Rosistilla oblonga: one gene and its partners. The protein of the gene in region 3 interacts with the protein of the main gene of each other region in a pairwise test. Links are inferred from orthologs where the notes say so. Each region holds a gene or a part of one and is shown on either strand. Other genes may lie near its edges.

The links.
Region 1: the proteins of dnaB (region 3) and CA51_RS18810 interact in binary tests that used the Escherichia coli proteins (3 or more experiments, as listed by UniProt). The link is inferred for Rosistilla oblonga from one-to-one orthologs.
Region 2: the proteins of dnaB (region 3) and CA51_RS05180 interact in binary tests that used the Escherichia coli proteins (3 or more experiments, as listed by UniProt). The link is inferred for Rosistilla oblonga from one-to-one orthologs.

The regions. Positions count from the first base shown.
Region 1 is NZ_CP036292.1:5,313,121-5,320,269, forward strand. What follows is about bases 2,195-5,096. They hold CA51_RS18810 (DnaA/Hda family protein), read left to right. Parts: upstream 2,195-2,834; coding sequence 2,835-4,358; downstream 4,359-5,096. Other genes in these bases: CA51_RS26410 (hypothetical protein), read left to right, coding at 2,195-2,258; CA51_RS18815 (Crp/Fnr family transcriptional regulator), read left to right, coding at 4,390-5,096. Also shown: CA51_RS18800 (site-2 protease family protein), read left to right, coding at 1-1,264; CA51_RS18805 (cold-shock protein), read left to right, coding at 1,905-2,102; more of CA51_RS26410, read left to right, coding at 2,130-2,194; more of CA51_RS18815, read left to right, coding at 5,097-5,115; CA51_RS18820 (hypothetical protein), read left to right, coding at 5,112-5,714; CA51_RS18825 (VOC family protein), read left to right, coding at 5,837-6,211; CA51_RS18830 (hypothetical protein), read right to left, coding at 6,263-6,601; CA51_RS18835 (DUF1571 domain-containing protein), read left to right, coding at 6,971-7,149. UniProt on the Escherichia coli protein: Plays an essential in the initiation and regulation of chromosomal replication. Binds in an ATP-dependent fashion to the origin of replication (oriC) to initiate formation of the DNA replication initiation complex once per cell cycle.
Region 2 is NZ_CP036292.1:1,462,286-1,469,459, reverse strand. Bases 2,054-4,980 are described here. They hold CA51_RS05180 (ATP-dependent helicase), read right to left. Parts: upstream 4,539-4,980; coding sequence 2,568-4,538; downstream 2,054-2,567. Other genes in these bases: CA51_RS05175 (ATP-binding protein), read right to left, coding at 4,858-4,980; CA51_RS05185 (HisA/HisF-related TIM barrel protein), read right to left, coding at 2,054-2,549. In the rest of the region: CA51_RS05195 (RsmD family RNA methyltransferase), read left to right, coding at 1-108; CA51_RS05190 (hypothetical protein), read right to left, coding at 86-1,678; more of CA51_RS05185, read right to left, coding at 1,785-2,053; more of CA51_RS05175, read right to left, coding at 4,981-7,174. UniProt on the Escherichia coli protein: Rep helicase is a single-stranded (ss)DNA-dependent ATPase involved in DNA replication; it can initiate unwinding at a nick in the DNA. It binds to ssDNA and acts in a progressive fashion along the DNA in the 3' to 5' direction.
Region 3 is NZ_CP036292.1:3,437,306-3,444,385, reverse strand. What follows is about bases 1,828-4,660. They hold dnaB (replicative DNA helicase), read right to left. Parts: upstream 4,058-4,660; coding sequence 2,597-4,057; downstream 1,828-2,596. Other genes in these bases: CA51_RS12235 (DUF72 domain-containing protein), read right to left, coding at 4,376-4,660; CA51_RS12245 (glycosyltransferase), read left to right, coding at 1,828-2,603. Outside these bases: hpt (hypoxanthine phosphoribosyltransferase), read left to right, coding at 1-298; CA51_RS12250 (glycosyltransferase family 4 protein), read left to right, coding at 295-1,500; more of CA51_RS12245, read left to right, coding at 1,497-1,827; more of CA51_RS12235, read right to left, coding at 4,661-5,248; CA51_RS12230 (sulfatase family protein), read right to left, coding at 5,255-6,754; CA51_RS12225 (hypothetical protein), read right to left, coding at 6,862-7,080. UniProt on the Escherichia coli protein: The main replicative DNA helicase, it participates in initiation and elongation during chromosome replication. Travels ahead of the DNA replisome, separating dsDNA into templates for DNA synthesis.

The DNA.
Region 1 (7,149 bases), 1.9 Mb from region 3 along the record:
TGTCGACAGCAGCTTTCGCGGTGCTACAGCGATCGCGATGGACGGAACCGAGCTGCCCAAAAACGGCGACGAGATCTATCTGACTCCGATCACCCAACAGATGCGTCTGAAGGCTTCCGAGCCGATCGAGCTGACGTTTCTGCTGACCGATAAGTCGGAGAAGACGGTGAGCCTGCCGCCGCAGCAACTGAAATCGCTCGGAGGCACCTTTGCCGTCGGTCCGATCACCGGCTTGGTTCAGGGTGGCAACGCGGAAAAGGCGGGGCTGAAACCGGGCGACCAGATCATCCGCTTTGACGGCCAGGACCAACTGTCCGCCTTCGCGCTTCGCGACCTCGCGTATGAACGCGACAGCGAAGTCAAGATCGTCGTCCAGCGAGCCAAAGAGGATGGCGAATCGGAAGAACTCACCTTTACCGTCGCTCCCGACGCCGTCAGTTCGACGCCCGAAGCCAGCGGCATCGACCTAGCGCTTGATCGCTACGGGATCGCCTACACCGCTTCGAATCGCTTAGCCAGCGTTGACGAAGGGGGCCAGTTGGCCGCGGCGTTTGAACCGGGAGATCTGATCACCCGCGTGACAGTTTCCTGGGCCGACGACGCCCAAAAGAAGGAACTCAGCGGGTTCATTCCTCCCAAAATGCTGAACGATTCCTGGGACATCGACGACTTTTACACCGTCCCAATGTTGGTCGCGAACCTGCAGATGCTGCCGACTGGAACCGAGATCCGCGTGCTGGGCGCTAAAGGAGCCGCCGCCGATGGCAAAGTCATCGACACCGTAGTCAAACTGAAGGCCGAATCGGACCAGTACTGGCCCGAACGAGGGCTGCGGTTTGAAACGGTTAAGCGGATCCATCGCGCCGAATCGCTGGCCGCCGCCTTCAGCCTGGGCTACAACGAAGCGGTCCATCGCGGCAAAGGCGTGCTCCGGTTCTTGAAGATGTTAGTCACCGGACGACTGAAAGCCGATCTGCTGGGCGGCCCGGTAGCGATCTTCACCATCGCCGGCTCGCACGCCGCCGAAGGAATTCCTCGCCTGCTGATGTTCCTGACCTTCTTGAGCATCAACCTGGCGATCCTCAACTTCCTGCCGATTCCAGCTTTGGACGGTGGACACATGGTCTTTTTGATCGCTGAAGCTGTCCTCGGCCGCCCGGTCGACGAGGAATGGCAAGCCCGCCTGACAATGGTTGGCGTGCTGATGCTGCTGGGACTGATGGCGTTTGCGTTCTACAACGACATCGCCCGCCTGGTCGGCTGATCCCTCAGGCTTTTCTATCGATGTTCACGCGGCAACAGCCCCCACAGAGCGGCTGTTGCCACGGCGTAGGGCTCCACGAAATGGAGCCCCATCCCGCCGGAGTCCAACGCGACGTCGGCCCTCTCTTCCGCTTCGATCTTCTGCGTCGAAGGGCTCGCTTAGAAACAGCCAAATGCGCTCGGCGATGCGACTTCGCGCGGCGGCGACACCATTATGGGCGAAACCGCTCGCTCAAATCGGCTGGTTTTCTTCAGTCCTCAACTTTTTCGAAGCGTTAATTCTCGTTGAACTTTGCTAGCGGTAGCGTTTGCGCCGGATCGACCGAACGGGCATTTGAAGCACTGCTTCGGGGGACGTCTTCGCCGTCACAAGCTCCTAGGAGTTCAGGATTTGCGGATTGTCGCGGCGACCGTTGCGGGAGATCAGATGGCGAGGAATCAGCTTCCTCGACGGGGCCGCTGGCGGTGGTCAGAGCCTTGGACGCGAATAAATTTGCTGGCTCGATCCACTGAATTCCGGCCGACATACCGTCGCATCACGCATCTTAGTCCGATATGATGGCCGGTTGGCGGCAATTCACCGGGACGCTTTTGTTTCGGGATGTGCTGCAGACTTAAATACTTGGTACAGGAATCGACTGATGGCTGAAGGCACAATCAAACGCGTAACCGACAAAGGGTTCGGATTTATCGACACTGGAGGTGCAAAGGATTTGTTTTTCCATTCCTCCGCATTGGAAGGTGTAAGATTCGACGACCTACGCGAAGGCCAACGCGTTTCGTTTGAAGAAGGCCGCGGCCCTAAGGGTCCTTGCGCCGAGAACGTAAAGGTTCTCTAAATCGGATATCCGATTTGAGGTCTCACGGTGAATGACACCGCTGGCTGGATCGATCTCGTGCCACGAGATCTGCAAGGAGGACTCGCCAGCGGAAACCGGTTCACCGAGAAACCGGACAACCCGCGTTCAGGATCGATCATGACGAACGATCGATGAACGCCTCTTCTCGCCTGGCCGCGCCAAGCGATGTTGCAAAACGGTTCGGCGGCGGCGCTTCGCACCGCCGTCAAACCCTGCTCGGCGACACAGACTGCTTGCCCCGCAGATCCCTCCGCGACGGCACATCTTCCGGCTCGCCCACCGCAGCATCGGGTGCATCTTACCCAGGTTAGAAAGGCCGCTCATGCGGCGCTGTCGGGCTATCTTTCGGCAGCTTTATCTCGCGGCGATGACAGAATCGTTGTTGACAAGTTATCCACATCGCGATGATAGTGGTTCAGCCGCCGAAATGAGTTTTGCAAACGGGGAAAAGTCCGTTTCTGACTGGGTTTTGGCGGAGGATCGCGGAACGTTCGGAAAAGCAGTGCGTAAGACTTGAAGAGAATGCTAGCTATCCTACAATCGGCCCATCAAAGCGAAACCGATGGAAATCGCGTAGGCTCGCATCCAGCGGACGGATGCCATCAAGGATGGCGATCTGCCCAGGTTGTTCGACCTGTTAGGCTTACGCAAGGTGAAGCATCGGACAGGGTTGTTTATTTGGCTATCCATGATGGAGAGTAAGTCCTCGGAATGTCGGTAACGGAAACGGCAGGTGCGAAGGATCTCACCGGTGAATTACAGGATGCACTGATAAATCGTGTGGGACGAGATCGTTTCCGAATGTGGTTCGGCCAGATCACCCAATGCCACCGCGTCGGTCGTGACGTCGTGGTCGATGTCGCAGCGCAATTTGCGTTGGATCGGATCGGCTCGCGATACATGATCGATCTGCGGCAAGCGGTTGTGGATGTCTGTGGTGAAGGCGTAAGCGTCTCGCTGCAATTGGCACCCGACAAGCCTGCCCAGCCGGTCGAAGCAGACGATGCGCAAGCAGATTCGCAAACCGAATCGGCGGCGACGCTTCGCAGCGATAAACCAAGCGAAACAGCGACGCCCGCGGCGGCCGCTCCTTCGCGACGTCGATCTCGCGGCGAAGCACCTCGCGACAACGTACAACCGTTGCTGCAGGTCTCGTCGTTTCAATCCGCCAGCAGCGACGATCCGGTACCGCCACGGCGGCGGCGCGTCGCTTCTTGGGATCAGATTGTCGTCGGCAAATCGAACAAACTCGCTGCCACCGCGGCGCGAATGATCTGCGATACACCCGGATCCGCCTCGCCACTGTTCCTGTGGGGCACTCACGGAACCGGCAAGACGCAACTGATGGATGTCGTTGCGACCGAACTGCGCCGCCGCCATCGCTTGCGACGCGTGATCTCGATGACCGCCGAAGAATTCACCAACGACTTTATCGGATCGGTCACCGGCAGCGGCCTGCCCGGCTTCCGGCGACGTTATCGCGACGTCGATGCGTTGCTGATCGATGAGGTTCAATTCCTGCCGGGCAAGCGGGCGACGTCGCGTGAAATGTTGTACACGATCGATTCGATCGTGCGAGCTGGCAAGCAGTTGGTCTTCGCAGCCGACCGTCCGCCGATGGAGATCCCCGGTTTGGGGCAAGATCTCGCTGGCCGGATGGCTGGCGGAATGGTCTGTTCGCTGAGCCCGCTGGATCACGAGATGCGAACGCAGATGCTGCAGCAGTTGTGCGACGCCGAAGACCTGGGAATCGATCACCAAATGCTCGCGGATATCGCTGGCAACGTCTGTGGCGATGGCCGCGTCGTATCGGGAATCGCCTGTCGCTTAAAAGCGTTGGTGAGCATGCACGACGAACCTGTCACCTACGACCAGATCACGGAGATCCTGAGCGATCTGATCTCGATCGGCAGTTCGTCGTACGGATTTGCCGATATCCAAACCGCGGTCTGCAACACGATGGGGTTGCCCAAAGACGCGTTGCAGTCGAAGGGGCAAAGCCGCAATGTCAGCCAGGCGAGGATGTTGGCGATGTATTTGGCTCGCGAACACACCGGAGCGACTTACGGCGACATCGGCAAATATTTTGGCCAACGCAGCCACAGCGCGGTGATTGCGGCGACCCGTCGGATCGCTGGCGACGTACAGGATGGGAAGACCTTTGCGATCGGTAATCGCAGCATTCCAGCGAAGCAGGTACTAGAGTCGGTGCAAAATATGTTACGCTCGGGTTGAGTTTGAAGATCGAACCCCTAGGATCTCCTGCGTGGCAGAACAAGTTTGGCATCTGAAGTCGTGCGAGCTATTTGCCAATCTGGCCACCGACCAGATCCGTCGGCTGGAAATGCACAGCCGTGTTCGTTCGTTCACCGCACGCAGTCTGGTCTATCTGCCGTATCAAGCCGCCGACAGCGTCTTCCTGCTGACTCGCGGAATGGTCAAAGTCTGCCACTCGACGCCCGATGGGAAACAGTCGACGCTGGCATTTATCGAACCCGGTGAGCTCTTTGGCGAACTGGCGTTGTTCGATCCCTCCCAACGCGATGAATTTGTCGAAGTCGTCACCGCAGCGACCGTTGTGATGATTCCCGCCGACCAACTGATACAATTAATGTCCGAAGCCAACGCGTTTGCCGTTGGGATCACCAAGTTGGTTGGGCTCCGACGACAGCGGATCCAGCGACGATTGCGGAACCTGTTGTTCCAGTCCAATCGCGATCGCTTAACGCATCTGCTGTTGGAACTGGCCGAACAGTTTGGCGTCCCGGCGGAGCAGGGCGTGCGATTGCGGATCAAACTGTCACACCAAGAGCTAGCCAATTTGATCGGCAGCACGCGCGAATCGGTTACGATCGTACTAGGGCAATTAAAAGCGGAGGGCTTGATCGAATCGGGACGACGCCAGATCGTTCTGCTGCGCCCACAACAGATGGCCGAAGGTGTCGGTCAATCCTACCGTCAAACACCGCCACAAGGATTACCAACTCGATGAATACAATCATGCGATGGACAACATTGCTGGTATTTTGTTGCGTCCTCTCCTCCTGGGCAGTGGCTCAGCCGACTAACCGTTCGCGCGGCGGAGGCATGCAGCGGTTCTTTAACAGCGGGATCATGTCGCTGTTCCGGATCCCCGACGTACAAGCCGAACTGGCCCTGTCGCGCGACACCGCCGAACTGATCTTCGCGCTGCAAGCCGATCTGTTTTCAGAATATCGCAACGCCCGCCGCGACAAGTCGCCCAGCGAGGAATTGCCTTCGGCCGACGACGTCGCAGCCCAATCGGGACCGGTCGCCGAGCGGTTGCTTTCGACTATCCTGGATCCCAATCAATATAAACGGCTGCAGGAACTGTGGCTGCAACGCCGCGGGCTCCGCGCGATCGCGATGGACGACCTCGCCGACGCATTGCAGTTGGACGAATCGCAGCGGGAGACGACCGGAAAGTTGGTCCAACAGCTCAGCCGCAATTACGGCCGCGGTAAGATCAGCGACGAGGATGCCGAGATCGCAAAAGAGATCACCGCCACGCTGACTCCGGAACAGCAAAAGCAATGGGAAAAGATGCTCGGCCGGCCATTCAATTTCTAACCAGCCCTAGCTTTCCACTTCGCGTCCGACAACACCTTCTCAGGTTGTACAGTCTGCAAAGATTTGGAAAATGGAGCGGCAAGCACCCACTGCCCCGCTCCACAAATCGGTGACTCCGCCCAATGAAAGTCCTGCAACTCAATCACATCGCGCTGCATGTCGCCGACGTCGATACAAGCGTCGCGTTTTATCGAGACGTCTTGCAATTGGAACCGTTGCCGCGGCCGGCGTTCGATTTCCCAGGAGCTTGGTTTCGCCTGGGTATCGATCAGGAACTGCATCTGATCGGCAACCGCGACAGCGCCGTGCATTCGGCAAGCCGCGGGAATCACCTGGCGCTGAAGGTCGACGATCTCGACGCTTGGGAGAGTCACCTGCAACGACTGGGCGCTCGGCACAACCCGCGCCAGGTTCGCCCCGATGGTGGGCTGCAAGTCTTTTTACCCGATCCCGACGGACACTGGATCGAATTGTTAGGGACCAGCGACGGGGCGTAGATCGCCAATCGATAGTTTGCGTGCCAAACCGGTCCCGCTGGCAGCGATTTGCTATCGCCAACGCCACTCGGTGTAGGCCTGTTGATGCCCAAAGCTGCGGTAGGGATGCTGACGCGGCTTGGCTCCGAAATACCCATACGCATACGGCTCTTTCCAAACCGGAACGGCGGTTGCGCCCGGAATGATCGCCGAATTGTGGTGCAGGTGAGACGATTTTTGCGGCGATCGGATCACCAGGTGCGGCGCAGGAGGCGCGGCCCACATCCCGAGCCCCACGGGATCGATGGCATAATTGGAAGAGTAACCTGCCGCCGGGCCTTGCGCTACCGCGGGAACAGCCCAGCCGCAAAAGCCAATGCTAGCAAGTGGAAGCAATTTCAACCATTTCACGGGACGGTCCCTCTTCATTCCACAAGCCATTCAAAAAGCGAAGGGCTTGCGACGCGCCGGCGACTCGCTTCAGCCCACCTCTCTGGTATCGGGTGGGCAAGCCTATTAATCCAGGCCAAATTTAACGGTTGTAGGAATCGGGATAGGCGAGCGTCGGCAGGGACGTTAGGATCGGTGGGACATTGCGATCGACTGGCTACACGCTGCGCTGCTGCTTCGCTGAGGAATATGCAACGCAGCGCTAATCTAACGTCTATACTGGCTGTGCTTCGCCCAAAGAAGAAGATGGATCGGCGAGTATCGAAGGGCGATATTGATAGCACGTAAGCTAATCAACGGACGTCGGCCTAACACGGAGGATGGCCTTCCATGAATCATTCACGACGACAAATCTTATCGATGCTCGCCGCAGCTACTGCTGGCGCAACCAGTTCCGCGTTCGCACAAGCTCCGCAGAGCAAGTTTCAAGAGCCGGTCTTTCGGATCGCAGCCAACAACAGCTTGACGCCCGCGACTCATCCGTTGGATGAAGCGTTGCGGATCGCGCA
Region 2 (7,174 bases), 2.0 Mb from region 3 along the record:
GACAACTTTTTTGATACCGCCGAACTAACCGCAGCCGAATGGGACGTGCGGAAATACGGAATCACCCAGCTGGCGTTGACCGAACTTAGTTCTGTCCAGCTGCCTTAGGACGCGAAGCGACGTTGGGTTCGGTGCGGTTGAGCGCCGGAGGAGCACTCGAAAACGGGCCGTCGAAGAACGGGCTCGCATTGTTCCCCGGCTTCGGATCGGCTGCGGCATCGGGATTAACGAACGCTTGCAGCTTTGCTTCGAGCTCGCGAAGCTTCTCGGCATATTCGAGATTCTTCGAAATCATCGTATCGTTGACGCCCTCTTTGACTTCATCGATCAGCGCCACCAAGCGGACCGCATCGGCCTTCTCTTTTTCGTCGCTGAGATTAGCCACGAGGCCCTTTGAGACCCTCGCGGGATCGGTCTTTGCCCGCGTGCCGGTCAGACCGAGGTGGAACGATTCGATCACGTCGTTGAGCATTCGGCGAGCGAGAATGATCTCCACGGTTTGCGGCTTGGCAGCCGTCGCACCCGGCATTCCCATCCCCATGCCCATTTCCATTCCCATCTCCATGCCGCCCATGTCGTAGCCTTCGGGGCCGCTCATCATTCCCATCTCACCGCTTCCCATTCCCATCATCGAGGCTTTGGGACGCGGTTTTTCCAGGTCTTCGATCCGCTTTGCCTCCCGCGCGATGCTGCCGACGATCTGAGTCGCCCAGCTCTTCAGAACGGCATCGGCTTGCGGTTTGAACTCCTTGGGAATCTCGATCTTGGGAGTCGCACGGGCTGCGTAAACGAGAGCCATCTGCGACGAATCCTCTTTGGTCGGAAGCTCCATCACCAGCTTGGCCACTTGGTCGACGCGGCGCGGGTTTTTCAGACTGACCAACGTGTTGATCGCCAACATCTGGACCCAGCCGTGGGCCTCGAGGTTGCGATCTTTCGGAGCGGACTCTTGAGCGGTCGCGATCATCAGGTCGGCGACTTTGTCTTGCAATTCAGGCTTCCAACGCTCGGCGTTCAGCGAAGCGTGGCGTTGGATCCCTTGGATCGCCGCGACTCGCAGCCCATCGTCGTACTTGGCATCTTCGACGATCTCCAACAACAACGGCAGCGCCGCTTGCATCGGGATCGGAGCTTTCTTTTCCAACGAGTTCGGTTCGCGATCGTTGAGTTCGCCGATCATAAAGACGGCGTTGATCCGAGCACCGGGGTAGTAGTTTCCTTGAGCGATCGCTTTGCATTGCTGGAACGACATGATCGACAGGCCACGCGAAACCTGCGTGTTGCCGCGGCGAGCGGCGTTGTAAATGTCCTTCATCACTTCGGCACGGCGCGGTTGCAAGTTGGCAAACTCCGCCGGGTCGGTCATCGATGCAAAGATGTTTTGGTAGATCTTGACGAAGAAGTCTTTCTGCTCGCTCAACTGAGCTGGATCGCTGACGATCTGGCTGCGAATCTGCTTGATCCGATTGACGATCGACTTTTCAGTAAACCAGTTCGGCTGGTACTTCATCACGTCGTATTGAGGCTTTCCAGCTGCCGCTTGGCCCCAAGCCGGCGATGCGATCGCCCCCAACGCCACTGCAGCGATCAATCCAACAAACCATGCAGCCAATAACTGTCGGGCGCGATGGGAGTTTTGAAGACTGGCGGCATGGGTAGCTTCGACGCGATGCGACATCGGAACCTCGAGGGCTGGAGCGATAGGGGCGGCAATCGCCAAGGGATAAGAAGGGATTCGGGACACAAATCCCTATAAACAGACTATCGCCGCAAACTGGCGTGTGTCAACAAGTTCCGCTGCCAAAGGACAACTTCTTTCGCCCACCATGGAGGGCCGTACCGACCAATACGTATCGACAGCCCCCCTCTTTTAGTACATGGATGTCGGCAAGCGTCCGAATCCCGCCGCCGGAGGTCAATTCCACATGGGGGTGTTTCTCGGCGATAGCCTGGCAAATCGGCAACGTTAGGGTGCCAGAAGCGGCCCCGACAGCCGCCAGATCCAGCGCGATCAGCCGCCGGAAACCGCTGTTGATCGCTTGGCTAGCGATCTCGACAGCCGTTTGACTTGCCAAAGCCGGCGAGCCCCCCAAAACGACTCTCTCGCGCAGATCGATGCTCAAAACGATCCCATGCCGCCGAGCCGACCACCGCTCGCGCAGCGGCACAAGCTCTTCCAAAGAGGCTATCGATTCGGTCCCGACGACGCGGACGATCCGGTCGGACGCGGGCAGTTGCAATTCGACGACGCCGGCGTCGATCCAGATCGGAGCTCCCAAATCCGCCAAGCGATTCAGGAGCTTGTTGTGAGGAGCCCCCGCGGTGATCGCGTCGAGATCGGCGACGTACAACCCGCCGACGTCGGAGTCGAGATACATTTGAGCCAACGCGATCGGATCGCCATCATTTGTCGCGGCACAGCAAACCGGCCGATAGCTGTCGCGATTGCCGCGGACCGCGTGGACGGCTTTGCCCTCCTTCAGATCGATCACGCCCAAGACCGACGCCAGCGGATCGTCGTCGGTCGATTCTGCGGTGGTGCTGAGCATGGCATGGGAACCAACGAGCTACTTGCGGTAGCGGTTTGGATTATCGGCTTGGCCGGTGATCTCGTACAGGAACCGGCTGGGCGTCGTCGGCCGGGGCTTACCCCATTTACGACGCGTCAGCGCCAGCGAGAGAGTCAGCTTTTCCTGCGCCCGGGTGATCCCGACGTAACACAGCCGCCGCTCTTCAGCGATCGCGTCGTCGTCTCCCTTGGTGCTGCGGTGGTGAGGCAGCAGGCCATCCTCCATGCCGACCATATAGACGACAGGGAATTCGAGCCCCTTGGCGGCGTGCATCGTCAGCAACCAGATCGCGTTCTGTTGGGCAGCGCGATCTTTTTCGTTCCCCATCTCGCGTCCCGAAAGAGCGATCTCCGAGAGGAAGTCGGTCAGGCTGGGTTTCTTGGCGCGATCGGCATACGCATCGACCGCGTTGACGACTTCGCCGATCGACGCGATTCTCGCTTCACACTCTTCGGGCTCGTTGTAACGCGTGCGGATCTCGTCCATATAACGCGTTCGCGCGATCAGCGTGTTAACCGCTTCGGTCAGTCCATCGTCGCGGATCCGATTCTGCACATCGACAAGGATGCCACGCAAGTCGTCGATTCCGCGGCGAGCCGCTGGCGGCAGCGTCGATGTGACCGTGTCGTCGCACATCACCTGCCAGATCGGCTGGCCTCGCTTCACCGCGGCGTCCATCAACAACTTGACAGTTCCCTGGCCCAGCCCGCGCGGCGGCGTGTTGGCCACGCGCATCAGCGAGACCTCATCGTCGGGCTGTTCGACCCACTTCAGATACGCCACGACATCGCGGACTTCGCGTCGATCAAAAAACGACTGGCTGCCCATCATCACGTAGGGCAGGGCTGCCTTCCGCAACTCCTGCTCGAACAACCGCGGCTGTTCCTTGGTCCGGAATAGGATCGCGATCTCGCCCGGTTGGTAGTGATTCAATTCGATCAACCGGCCGATCTCGCCGACGACGCGCTGCGATTCTTCGGTCTCGTCTTTGAACTGCGAGATCCGCGGCCGCTGTCCCGCCGGACGTGCCGGCTTTAGCGATTTGTCGTGCCGGACCGTGTTGTACTGAATCAACCGGTTGGCCATTTCGAGGATCGATCCGGTCGAGCGATAATTGTCCTCCAAGCGGACGACGGTCGCATCTTCCCAGTCTTTCTTGAAGTTCAAAATGTGGCGAACGTCGGCTCCACGCCAGCCATAAATCGATTGATCATCGTCCCCCACGACACACAGATTGCGATGCGCATCGGCGAGCGCTTTGATGATCCGATACTGGCTGCCGTTGGTGTCCTGATACTCATCGACAAGGATGTGATCGAAGCGATCGGCCTCCGATTGGCGAACCTCTTCGTGTTCGGTAAACAGCACCTCGGTGTTCAGCAACAGATCGTCGAAGTCCATCGCGCCGCAAGCCTTCAGCGAATTCTGATACCGCCGATAACCAGCCGCCGCGAGGTGCTCTTTGTCGGTTCGCGCTTCGTTGACCGCCGCGTCGGGATGGATCGAGCCGTTTTTCCATTGGCCGATGATCGACAGCAGATCGCCCGGCTTCAGCGCCGCCGTCGGCAAACGCAATTCGCGAAGCACGCTCCGCGCGATGCTCTCTTGATCCGATCGATCATAGATCGCGAACTTCTTCGGGTATCCCAGATTGGTCGCGTGTTGGCGCAAGATGCGAACGCACTGCGAGTGGAACGTGCCGATCACGGGCCGCGGCCGATCGTCTTTTTTGGACGGGCGTTTGGAGATCCCCAGAAGCTCGGCGATCCGCTCCTGCATCTCGCCCGCTGCTTTGTTGGTGAACGTCACCGCAAGGATCCGATCGGCAGCGGTGCCGTTGCGGATCAGGTTGGCGATACGAAAGGTGACGACGCGCGTCTTCCCCGTACCCGCTCCGGCCAAGACCAGCAGCGGACCAGAGAGCGTATTAACGGCTTCGTGTTGAGCGGGGTTCAGACCATGTGACATAGCTGCCGAATCCTAACGAGCGTCCAAGTTGCAGCAAAGGGGCCGTCGCGCGACAACGGTCCTCTCGACCGCCGAGCGCTGCGGCATTTGGCACCGTAAAAAGCAGGTAACGTTGCACTCGCAGCAAGCCTGCGAATTTGCCCAAGGTCGCCTTTCGCTCCGCGAAAGTGCGGCCCCTGTATTCGAGCGTCGCGAGCCGGACGCGACTTTCGCGGAGCGAAAGGCGGCCATCAGCCGCCACGCGTTAGCGTCCGGTTCGCGGAGCGCGAATTCGGGATCCGCACTTTCGCGGAGCGAAAGGCGACCATCGCGGCGATCCCTAAAACAGCCGCTGGGCGATCCCCACCGAATCGACTTGCCACGGGGTCCACAGCAGCACGGGCGAATCGACTCGCAAATCCCCCTTGCGTGGATTGATCAGCGTCTCTTCCAGCTTCAGGTTCTCGATATGAAAGCGTTCGGCCAGTTCGTCGATCTCGCGTTTCAAATCCTCTTCCAGATCGGCCATGTCGCCGTGCAACGCTTGCAACGCCGCTTCGGCGCGGTGGACATCCTCCTTCTGCCGCGCGGCGCGATTCCATCCGTTGGCCGCTGTCGAAGCCCGACGGCTGATCTTGTTCCCCATAAATCCGTTTAACAGCGTCGAACCGATCTGGATCATCGATTGCCAAGTCGCCCCTTGGGCTTGCGACGCTTCGCGGGAAACGCGATCCTCGGCGGTCCGAATCTTCTTTTCCAACGATTGCATTTTCGAGGAGAACTTGTCACGCAACTTCTCCGTCTCGCGATCCCGCGCCTCGCGAGCCGCTTGTTTGAAGTGCAATCGCGCCTGCACCTCGGTCGATCCCGGCGGCGCTAGCTGATCGACTTCGTCGCATTCGTAGACCGCCAGCGTTTGGTGTCGGTAGAAGTAATCCTTCAGATCGTCCGCCCAGCGCTTGTACGATTTCTCATTCACCAATTCGGTCGGCAGATCGGCGAACGTATACCTTTCGTCCGGTCGATCGCTGAGCTGCAGATCCTGTGGAGCGGGCTTGCTGTCGATCCACAGCGGATCGGGGACGCCAGCGGCGCAAGAGACGATTCGCATCTGATCCTGCCACAGATCGATCGACCCGCGGCTGCGGACGAAGTGCAGCGATCCCTTTCCCAAAATCGCCGGCCGGTAGACCAGCGACGCCGATTCGGCCGGTGTTTGCGTCGGGCAGACAAACCGCTCCTCGATCCCCGCGGGAACCATCGGCCGCGAACCTTGAGCGCTTCCGGCGGCGATCGATTCGGCCGGTTCACCACTTTCGGCCAACGCCTTGGCTGCCTGCTCTCGGCGGTCCTTCATCAACCGGGAGATCTGATCGCGAGCCAACGGGCCCGACAGGAACGACAGCGCCCAACGCGACTGAAAGACGCGCGGCCCATCGTCGTGAACGTTGTTCATCAAGAAGACGCGGCTCCCCAACCCGGCCAGCGTCTGTTCCATCTCTTGGCGGTCAAACGGCACGCCGGTCTGCGCCGCGGCTCCTTCGAGTCCCTCGAGCACACGCTGCTTATCGCGTTCGGTTTGCAGCCGCCCCAAGAACCAGGTGCCGATGTTCGACAGCCCTTTGTAGTCGAGGTCGACCGGGTTTTGAGTCGCTAGCGTGACGCCCAAACCAAACGCCCGAGCCTGCTTCAGCAGCGTCAGCATCGGCGCCTTCGATGGCGGTTTAGCGACGGGAGGGAAATAGCCGAAGACCTCGTCCATGTAGAACATCGCCCGCAAGCTGCTGGTGCCGCTCTGCGTCCGCATCCAGGCGACCAATTCGTTCAACAGGATCGTGACGAAAAACATCCGCTCGGTATCCGACAGATGGGCGATCGACAGGATCGTCAACCGCGGCTTCCCCTCGTCGGTGTACATCAGCCGCTGAATGTCCAACGCTTCGCCTTCCAACCAAGTCGAGAAGGCGGGAGAGGCCAACAGATTGTTCAACCGCATCGACAGCTTGGTTCGATCGGCTGGCGACATGAAGGCATCGAGATTGATCACGCCGACGCGATCGAACGGCGGCGAAGCGATCATCCCGATCAAGTCGCCGATGGTCACGTTTTTCCCGGCACGCCAGTTGGTGTCCAAAATCTTCGACAGCAGGATGTGATCGGGGGAGGAGAGCGGATCGGCATCGACGCCGACCAACGCCAACAGCCCCGATGCGGCGCTGGCGATCCGATCGCTCATCGCTTCGCTGTCTTCCAAAATTTCGGGGGGCGGCGCGTTGAAGCTCTTCAAAATCGTCAACGGCAGCCCGATGTTGCTGCCAGGCGTGTAGACGGCGATGTCGACCGAATCTTGAAAACGGCGGATGCGTTCGCCGTCCTGCCCCCACGACGCCAGTCCGTCCTGCCACAGCTTCGCCTTGCTGGCAGCCAATTCGTCCAGCGTGATCCCCTTCCGCGATGCTTCTCCCTGTTCCAACCAAGGTTTGTAATCTTCGGGATTGAAGTCGGGGAAGGTCAGCAGCAGATTCGCCAGGTCTCCCTTGGGATCGACGCAAAGAGCCGGAATGCCGTCGATCGCGGCTTCTTCCAACAGTGACAGACAGAGCCCCGTCTTGCCGCTGCCGGTCATTCCGACGCAGAGGGCGTGAGTGCACAAATCT
Region 3 (7,080 bases):
CGAGGTGCTGTTGATCGACGACATCTTCGACACCGGCCGGACGCTGGAACGATTATTGGAAGACATGCGACAGATGGGTGCCCAGGACGTCAAAAGTGCGGTGCTGCTGCAGAAGAATCGCCAGCACGACGTGCAGGTCCGCCCCGATTTTGTCGCCTTTGAAATCCCCGACGAATTTGTCGTCGGTTACGGATTGGATTACGAGGACATGTATCGCAACCTGCCTTATCTGGGCGTGTTGGAACAAGCCGATCTCGACCGCCACCACGCGTTGCACGGACCGGCCATCGATCGATGAAACGATTCCAAGTGCTGATCGTCACTCGACGCTACTGGCCGCATTGCGATGATGCCAGCAGTCGCTTGACCGCGCTTGTCAGCGGCCTTCGCCGCCAAGGATGTTACCCAACCGTCTTAACGCCACGCTACCAAGCGACTTGGCCGGCGGAATTCCAACATCGCGAGATACCGGTGCTGCGTCCGCTGGCTGCACCGCGAGGCGAATGGTCGATGGCTCGTTATGTGCGGAACTTGGGGAAGTGGTTGCGAGAGCAATTGCCGCGGTTCGATCTCGTCTACTGCGACATGATGCGGGAAGAGGCGGCTGCGGTCGTCGAGACCGCCCGACAAGTCGGCGTGCCAAGCGTCGTCCGATGTGGCACGATGATGGGAACGCGCGATATCGTCTGGCAAGCGTCTCTGCGTGCGCGGCGGAACACCTTTGTCCGCAGCTTTGCCGCCGACGCCGTGATCGCTCCCCGCGCGTCGTGCCAGCAAGCGTTATTGGTCGCCGGCGCTAAAGCGGCAACGATCGTGCGGATCGCCGACGGCATTGGCGATCCGATCCGTCGCACTCCCGAATCGTGTAAAGCAGCGCGTCTGACGCTCGGCAATATGAATCACGACCTGATGGTGCCGGTCGATGGCAAAGTCATTCTGTGCATGAATCGGCTGTCGCCCGAAGGAGGCGTTTTGACCTTGGCGTCGGCCCTTTGGCCGCTGTTGGAGGCTCAGCCCGACCTGCGGTTGTGGATGATCGGCGACGGACCGTGGCGTCAGAAAATTTTTAACGACTTAAAACATAACGGCGTCGGCCGAGCGGCGTTTCTGCCGGGCAACTTTGATCATGTGGAAGAACTAATGCAAGCTGCGGATATGTTTGTGCTGCCATCGGCGGCTAGCGGAGCGGAGTCGTTTTGGCCGGCGGCGATCGCCGCGGCGCTCCCCACCGCGGTGGTCGATTGCGCCGACACGCGCGCCTTTGCGATGGCAGCGTTTTCTGAACTACACAGCTTTCCGGCCGATTCGACCGACAAGATGCGGGAAGCGGTCCAAAACGTCTTGGACGATCTACCGATGGCGGCCGCGGGAGCCCAGCGGATGCGCAGCCAGTTGTCGGCGGCGGCGTCGTTCTCCGATACGATCCGCCGACATGTCCAGTTATTTGAACGCTTGGCGGGCAATTCATCCGCCAAAAATGTGAGTGGAGCAACGGGATGACCCAACGGATTTGCCATATCATCCCGACCTTGGTTCGCGGCGGTGCCGAGAAACAACTGGCTCTTCTGGCCAGCGGTTTGCCGCGTGACCGCTTCGACGTGCACGTCGTCGTGTTAACTCACGACGGTCCGTTGCGAGCGACCTTGGAAGCGGCGGGAATCGAAGTCACTGTGGTCGGCAAGCGATTCAAAGCCGATCCGTCGGCCTACTTTCGCTTGAAGCGAACGCTCAAAAAACTCTCCCCTGATCTCGTCCACACCTGGCTGTTCGCGGCGAACTCCTACGGACGCGCGGCCGCTCGCAGTCTGGGCGTCCGGCGGATCGTTGCCGGTGAACGCTGCGTCGATCAATGGAAGACCACGCGTCATTTTGTGATCGACCGCGCGTTGGCGAAACGGACCGACGCGATCGTCACCAACAGCAGTGGAGTCCGCGATTTTTATGCGGCTCACGGAATCGATCCCGATCTATTTCGAGTGATCCCCAACGGGATTCCGCCTCGCACAGCGAGCACGATCACGCGGGAAGAGGCTTGCCGGCGACTGGGCATCGATCCCAGCCGCCGCCTGATCGTTGCCGTCGGCCGACTGTGGCCTCAGAAACGACTTCGCGATCTGATCTGGGCAGCTCAGCTGATGGAATCGGCTCGCAACGATTCGACCTTTGTCATCATCGGCGATGGGCCTCAGATGGGCGAACTGCAGCGGTTCCGCGATTCGGTTACGACAGGCCAAGCTGTTACGTTTGCGGGGGCACGCGACGACGTCGCCGAACTGCTTCCGCACTTCGATCTGTTCTGGATCGGCAGCGGTTACGAAGGGCAGAGCAACGCCTTGATCGAAGCGATGCAGGCCGGACTGCCGGTCGTGGCGTCGGACATTCCAGGCAATCGCGATCTGATCGAAAACGGCGTCACGGGGATGCTCGCTCCGGTCGGCGAATCGGCCGAGTTTGCCAAAAACGCCTACCAGTTATTGTTCACCGACACCGAGCGTGCGGCCCGACTGGGTCAGGCCGGGCAGGAACGAATCGCTAGCGACTTCACCGTCGCCCAGATGATCGACCGGCACGTCAATCTGTACAGCGAACTGCTGGATCAATAATCGGTCGGTCCGCTGAACTCGGCGTACTGGTCGAATTCGCTGTGCCGTTCGGGAGCCTTGTTGTGGAAGCGAGTGAACGCTCCTTCCCAGGTCAGTTCGACATCGCCGACAGGTCCGTTACGCTGCTTGGCGATGATGATTTCCGCCTGGCCCGCGTATTGTTCCTTGTCTTCGCCGCGATGGTAATACTCTTCGCGATGCACAAACATCACGATATCCGCATCCTGCTCGATCGCCCCCGATTCCCGCAGATGGCTCAGCTTTGGCCGGTGATCTTTGCCCTCTTCCGACTGCCGGTTCAACTGGGACAGGCACAACACGGGGACTTCCAATTCACGAGCCATACCTTTCAGACGCCGCGCGATTTTCGCAACCTGCTCCTGCCGCGGATCGCGCGAGTTGTCGGGCTCGATCAACTGCAGGTAATCGATCACGATCAATCCCAACGCGCCGTCGCGACGTTTAATACGCCGCCCCGCCGCGGCGATTTCGCTGACCGTTCGGCTAGGCGAATCGTCGACGAATAGTGGCGCGGAGTGGATCTCGTTCGCCTTCTCCACCAAGCGTTCGCGCTCCTCGCTGCTGATCGTACCGTTTCGCAGCTTGTGACCGCTGACGCGGGAGATCGAACACAACATACGATCCGCCAACTCGATCCCCGACATTTCCAAGCTCAGGAACAACACGGGGTAGCGGAGCTGCATCGAAACGTTTTCGGCGATGTTCATCGCAAACGCGGTCTTACCCATCGAAGGCCGAGCCGCCAGAATCGCCAATTCACCGTTGTGCAAGCCACCGGTCATCGCATCGAAATCGGTGTACAGCGTATCGCAACCGCCATCGGTGTGCTCGCCTCGCAGACGGGCGTCGATGCGATCCATCGCCTGGTGCAGAATATCGCTGATGCTGTTGACCGAATTGGATTGTTTGCCGTCCATGATGGCAAACACCTTCTGTTCCGCACTGGCGACCAATTCGCGAGCTTCCTGCGTCTGATCGTAGGCGTCGCGCAGAATGTCGGTGCTCGATTCGATCAGCTTGCGGTAGATCGCTTTTTCGTTGACGATCTTGGCGTAATAGACCGCGTGAGCCGCATTGGCGACCGACGTACTCAGCCGTCCAAGATAGGCCGGCCCGCCCATCAGATCGTATTGCTTCGCCTTCTTCAATCGACTGACCAACAGCGTCACGTCGATCTTCTCACCCATGTCGTGCATCTCTTGCAGCTGGGTGAACAGGATCCGATTGGCATCGTCGTAGAAATCGTCGGGACGCAGCAGCGTCGCCAGGTCATCCAAGCATTCCGGCAGCAGGAGAATACTGCCCAGCACGCCCATCTCGGCTTCCAAGTCAAATGGTGGCTGGCGTTGCAGAATTTCGCTAGCTGTCGACTTGGGCTTCTTCTTGTCGCGGCGTGAACCTTTGAATTTGTCGTCGTTGCCTTCTGCAATCACAGCTGCCTGCCTCCTGAGCGAGTCGATTCCGTTGAGTCTAATTATGCTGTCGTGTCGGGCGTCGATTGACAAGCCCGACGGCCCTCGGATTCCCCGGCGGCCGTCGACTGCGACGATTCCGGCCGACAAATATCAGGGTAAAAACTAATTTCCAATATTCGGTCCGCTGCAAATGCGGGAACCGCTGCGGTGGACAAAGTGTTCGAAAACGGAAGCCGCTGTCGCGATGAAGAGATTCGCCAGCCGCAGCCGAACCGGCCAGCGAATTTCCTGTCGCGGCCGCGTCCCCAATCTTCAATTCTGTACTTTTTCAATGGCTTAGAAAAGCTGCAACTGCACCGCCAGCCCGCGGCCGGGCCATCGAGGCATCGCCCCCACCTCGGGCAACAGAGCTTGCACCCGCTCGTGAAACATCTCTGCGATCACCGGTCCGTCGCTCACATTTTCGACGTCGATGAACACGTAGGGTCGCTTCTTTTTCACGATCCAGTCGGCGACGACATCGGCCCACACGTCGAGCCAAGTGGGGACCAAAAGCTGATCCAACCTGGCACCGCAAAGTCGTAACATCGGCATCGGGCCGGTCGCATCGCAGCGAACTTGTTCGGGAAAGCGGATCCGCCGCGATTCGTTGGCCGCGGCCTCCGTGATCGGGTCGTCCGGATCCCACTCCGCCACGATCGCCCGATCCAGTCGCAGCCGTTTCAGCAACCGATGCATCTTGCGACCGGCCGGTGCGTCGGCGAAGAAGTCGGGATGCTGCGCTTCCACCGCGATCGGAAACTCGACCGGCATCGACTCGAGAAAATGTTCCAACACAGGTAGCTTCGGGCCGTCGAACGCCGGCGGCAACTGCAGGCGCGAAGGGCCCAAGCGATCGTGATCTTGCAACACGCTTAAGAGATCCAAAAACGGATCGAGATCCAACAGTTCCCCTTGCAGCATCGCGTCGTCGGTGACGCTGCGTGGGAAGGGCAAGACAAACCGGAAATCGTCGGGCGTCGATCGGCACCAACGCTTCACTTTTCGCAGATCGGATTTGCCATCGCGGCTGATCGGTTCTTCGACGGTTCTGAAGACGCGGCTGTATTGACTCAACCACTGCGCAGCGGGAGCACCAGGTTTGTAGAGGCTGCCTTGCCAATCCGGGCAGGCCCACAGCGGACATCCGAGTCGATAGAGTGGGCTCACGCGCGGTTACCTTGGACCTGGGTTGTTGACCGTTGTCGCATTCCGCTGGGTCCCGGCAGGCGTTCCACGGAAAGCGTTCTTTGCGATCGGCAGCCGATCTCCCGTTTCGCGATCAAACGAATCGGACGAGATCTGATCGGGTACCGTATCCCCCGTCGCGACCGACCACTCGTCCAACAGCTTGCGCAATCGGTCGGCATCCGCAGCGTAACGCTTGTCGTCGATCAAATTGTTCAACTGATCGGGATCCGCGTCGACAAGATACAACTCTTCGGCGGGTCGCGGTGCGGTGAAGACATCCTGTTGTGCGGCGGTCAGTTTGTTGGCGTCGCGTTGCAAACGCAGTTGTTCGTGCGATGGGGAGTTAACCGAATCGGCGGGACCCTGCCAAGGAAACTGTGGGCGGTTGTTTTGGATAAACAAAAAACGTCCGTCGCGGATGCTGCGGCCGTGGGCTTCGAAATCGTGCCAGTTGTGTTCGGAGAAGGCGTATCGTCGGATCGTCGCCGATGGATCGGTAAACAAGGGCAACATGCTGACACCTTGCACCGTTTCGGGAATCTCCGCTCCCGCAACGCTCAGCACCGTCGGCGCGATGTCGATCGCGCTGACCAGACTGTTGCTGCCCTCTCCCGGTTTGATCGTCGCGGGCCAATGGGCGACAAGCGCAGTCTTCATCCCCGAATCGTGCAGCCGCGTTTTGGCGCGTGGGAAGGGGCGGCCATTGTCGGCCAACACCAGAATCAACGTGTTATCCAACACATTTTGCTCGGCCAACTCCTGCACCACTTCGCCGACGAAATAATCGAACCGCGTCACCTCGTTGTAATAAGATGCGAGATCCTGGCGTGTCGGCAGATCGTCGACGAGAAACTTCGGAACGCGAACGCTCTCAGGCGTGTGACGGGGACCGTATTTTTTTGCATCCCACTGACTGTCCCCATCCCAAGCGCGATGGGCGTCGTACGCTGCGTACCAGAAGAAGAAAGGTTTGTCGCGCGGGCGATCCTTGGCGATTCGAACCCAGTTCGCATGCCCGCCGCCGTTATTTTTGTTGCGTCCTCGATCGACCAAATCGAACGCTTTGGGCCGCGCCGATTGGCCCGGTTTCAACTTCCCGACCGACATGTGATTTTTGCCCGACAACGCGGTGTAGTAGCCTGCGTCGCGGAGCCGTTCTGGGAACCAAGGGAGATTGGCAGCGATCGGAAGATGAAGTTCCGACGCCGGGCCGTTGTTGTGCGGATAGCGTCCGGTGATCATGCTCGCCCGCGACGGGCTGCAACTGCTGGCGGTCAGATAGGCTTGATCCAACCGCAGCCCGCCGGCAGCCAAGCGATCGATGTTCGGCGTGCGAGCTTGCGGATTTCCATAGCAGCCGAAATCGTTCCAACTGACGTCGTCGGCGATGAAGACGATCACATTGGGCCGCGCGTCAGCAGCGTTGACAATACAAGGCGAGAAGCAAAGAGCAAGGAATAAGCAACGCACGGTCGAACGAATCATCGGAGTTTGCCTGGTTGTCGGTTCTAAAGTCGCGAGGGAGCGGAGTCGAATATGAGACCACTTAAGATAAATCTCTCCGCCGCGACAAGCCAGCATTAAACCTTAGCTTAACGAAGGTTCTGGTTCGATCGAATCTTTGCGGTCAACAGGTTCGATTCGGTCGACAACGGGAACTGCAGCCCGCTGCGCTGCGACAACAGACGGCGATAACTGGCTTGGCTGGCAATATATTGCTCCCGAGCCCGACGGCCGACCGGTTGGCGATCGGCGACTTCGGTCAAGATCGCCGGCAGAACTTGCAGCAGGGCGTCATTCAAACGCTGCTG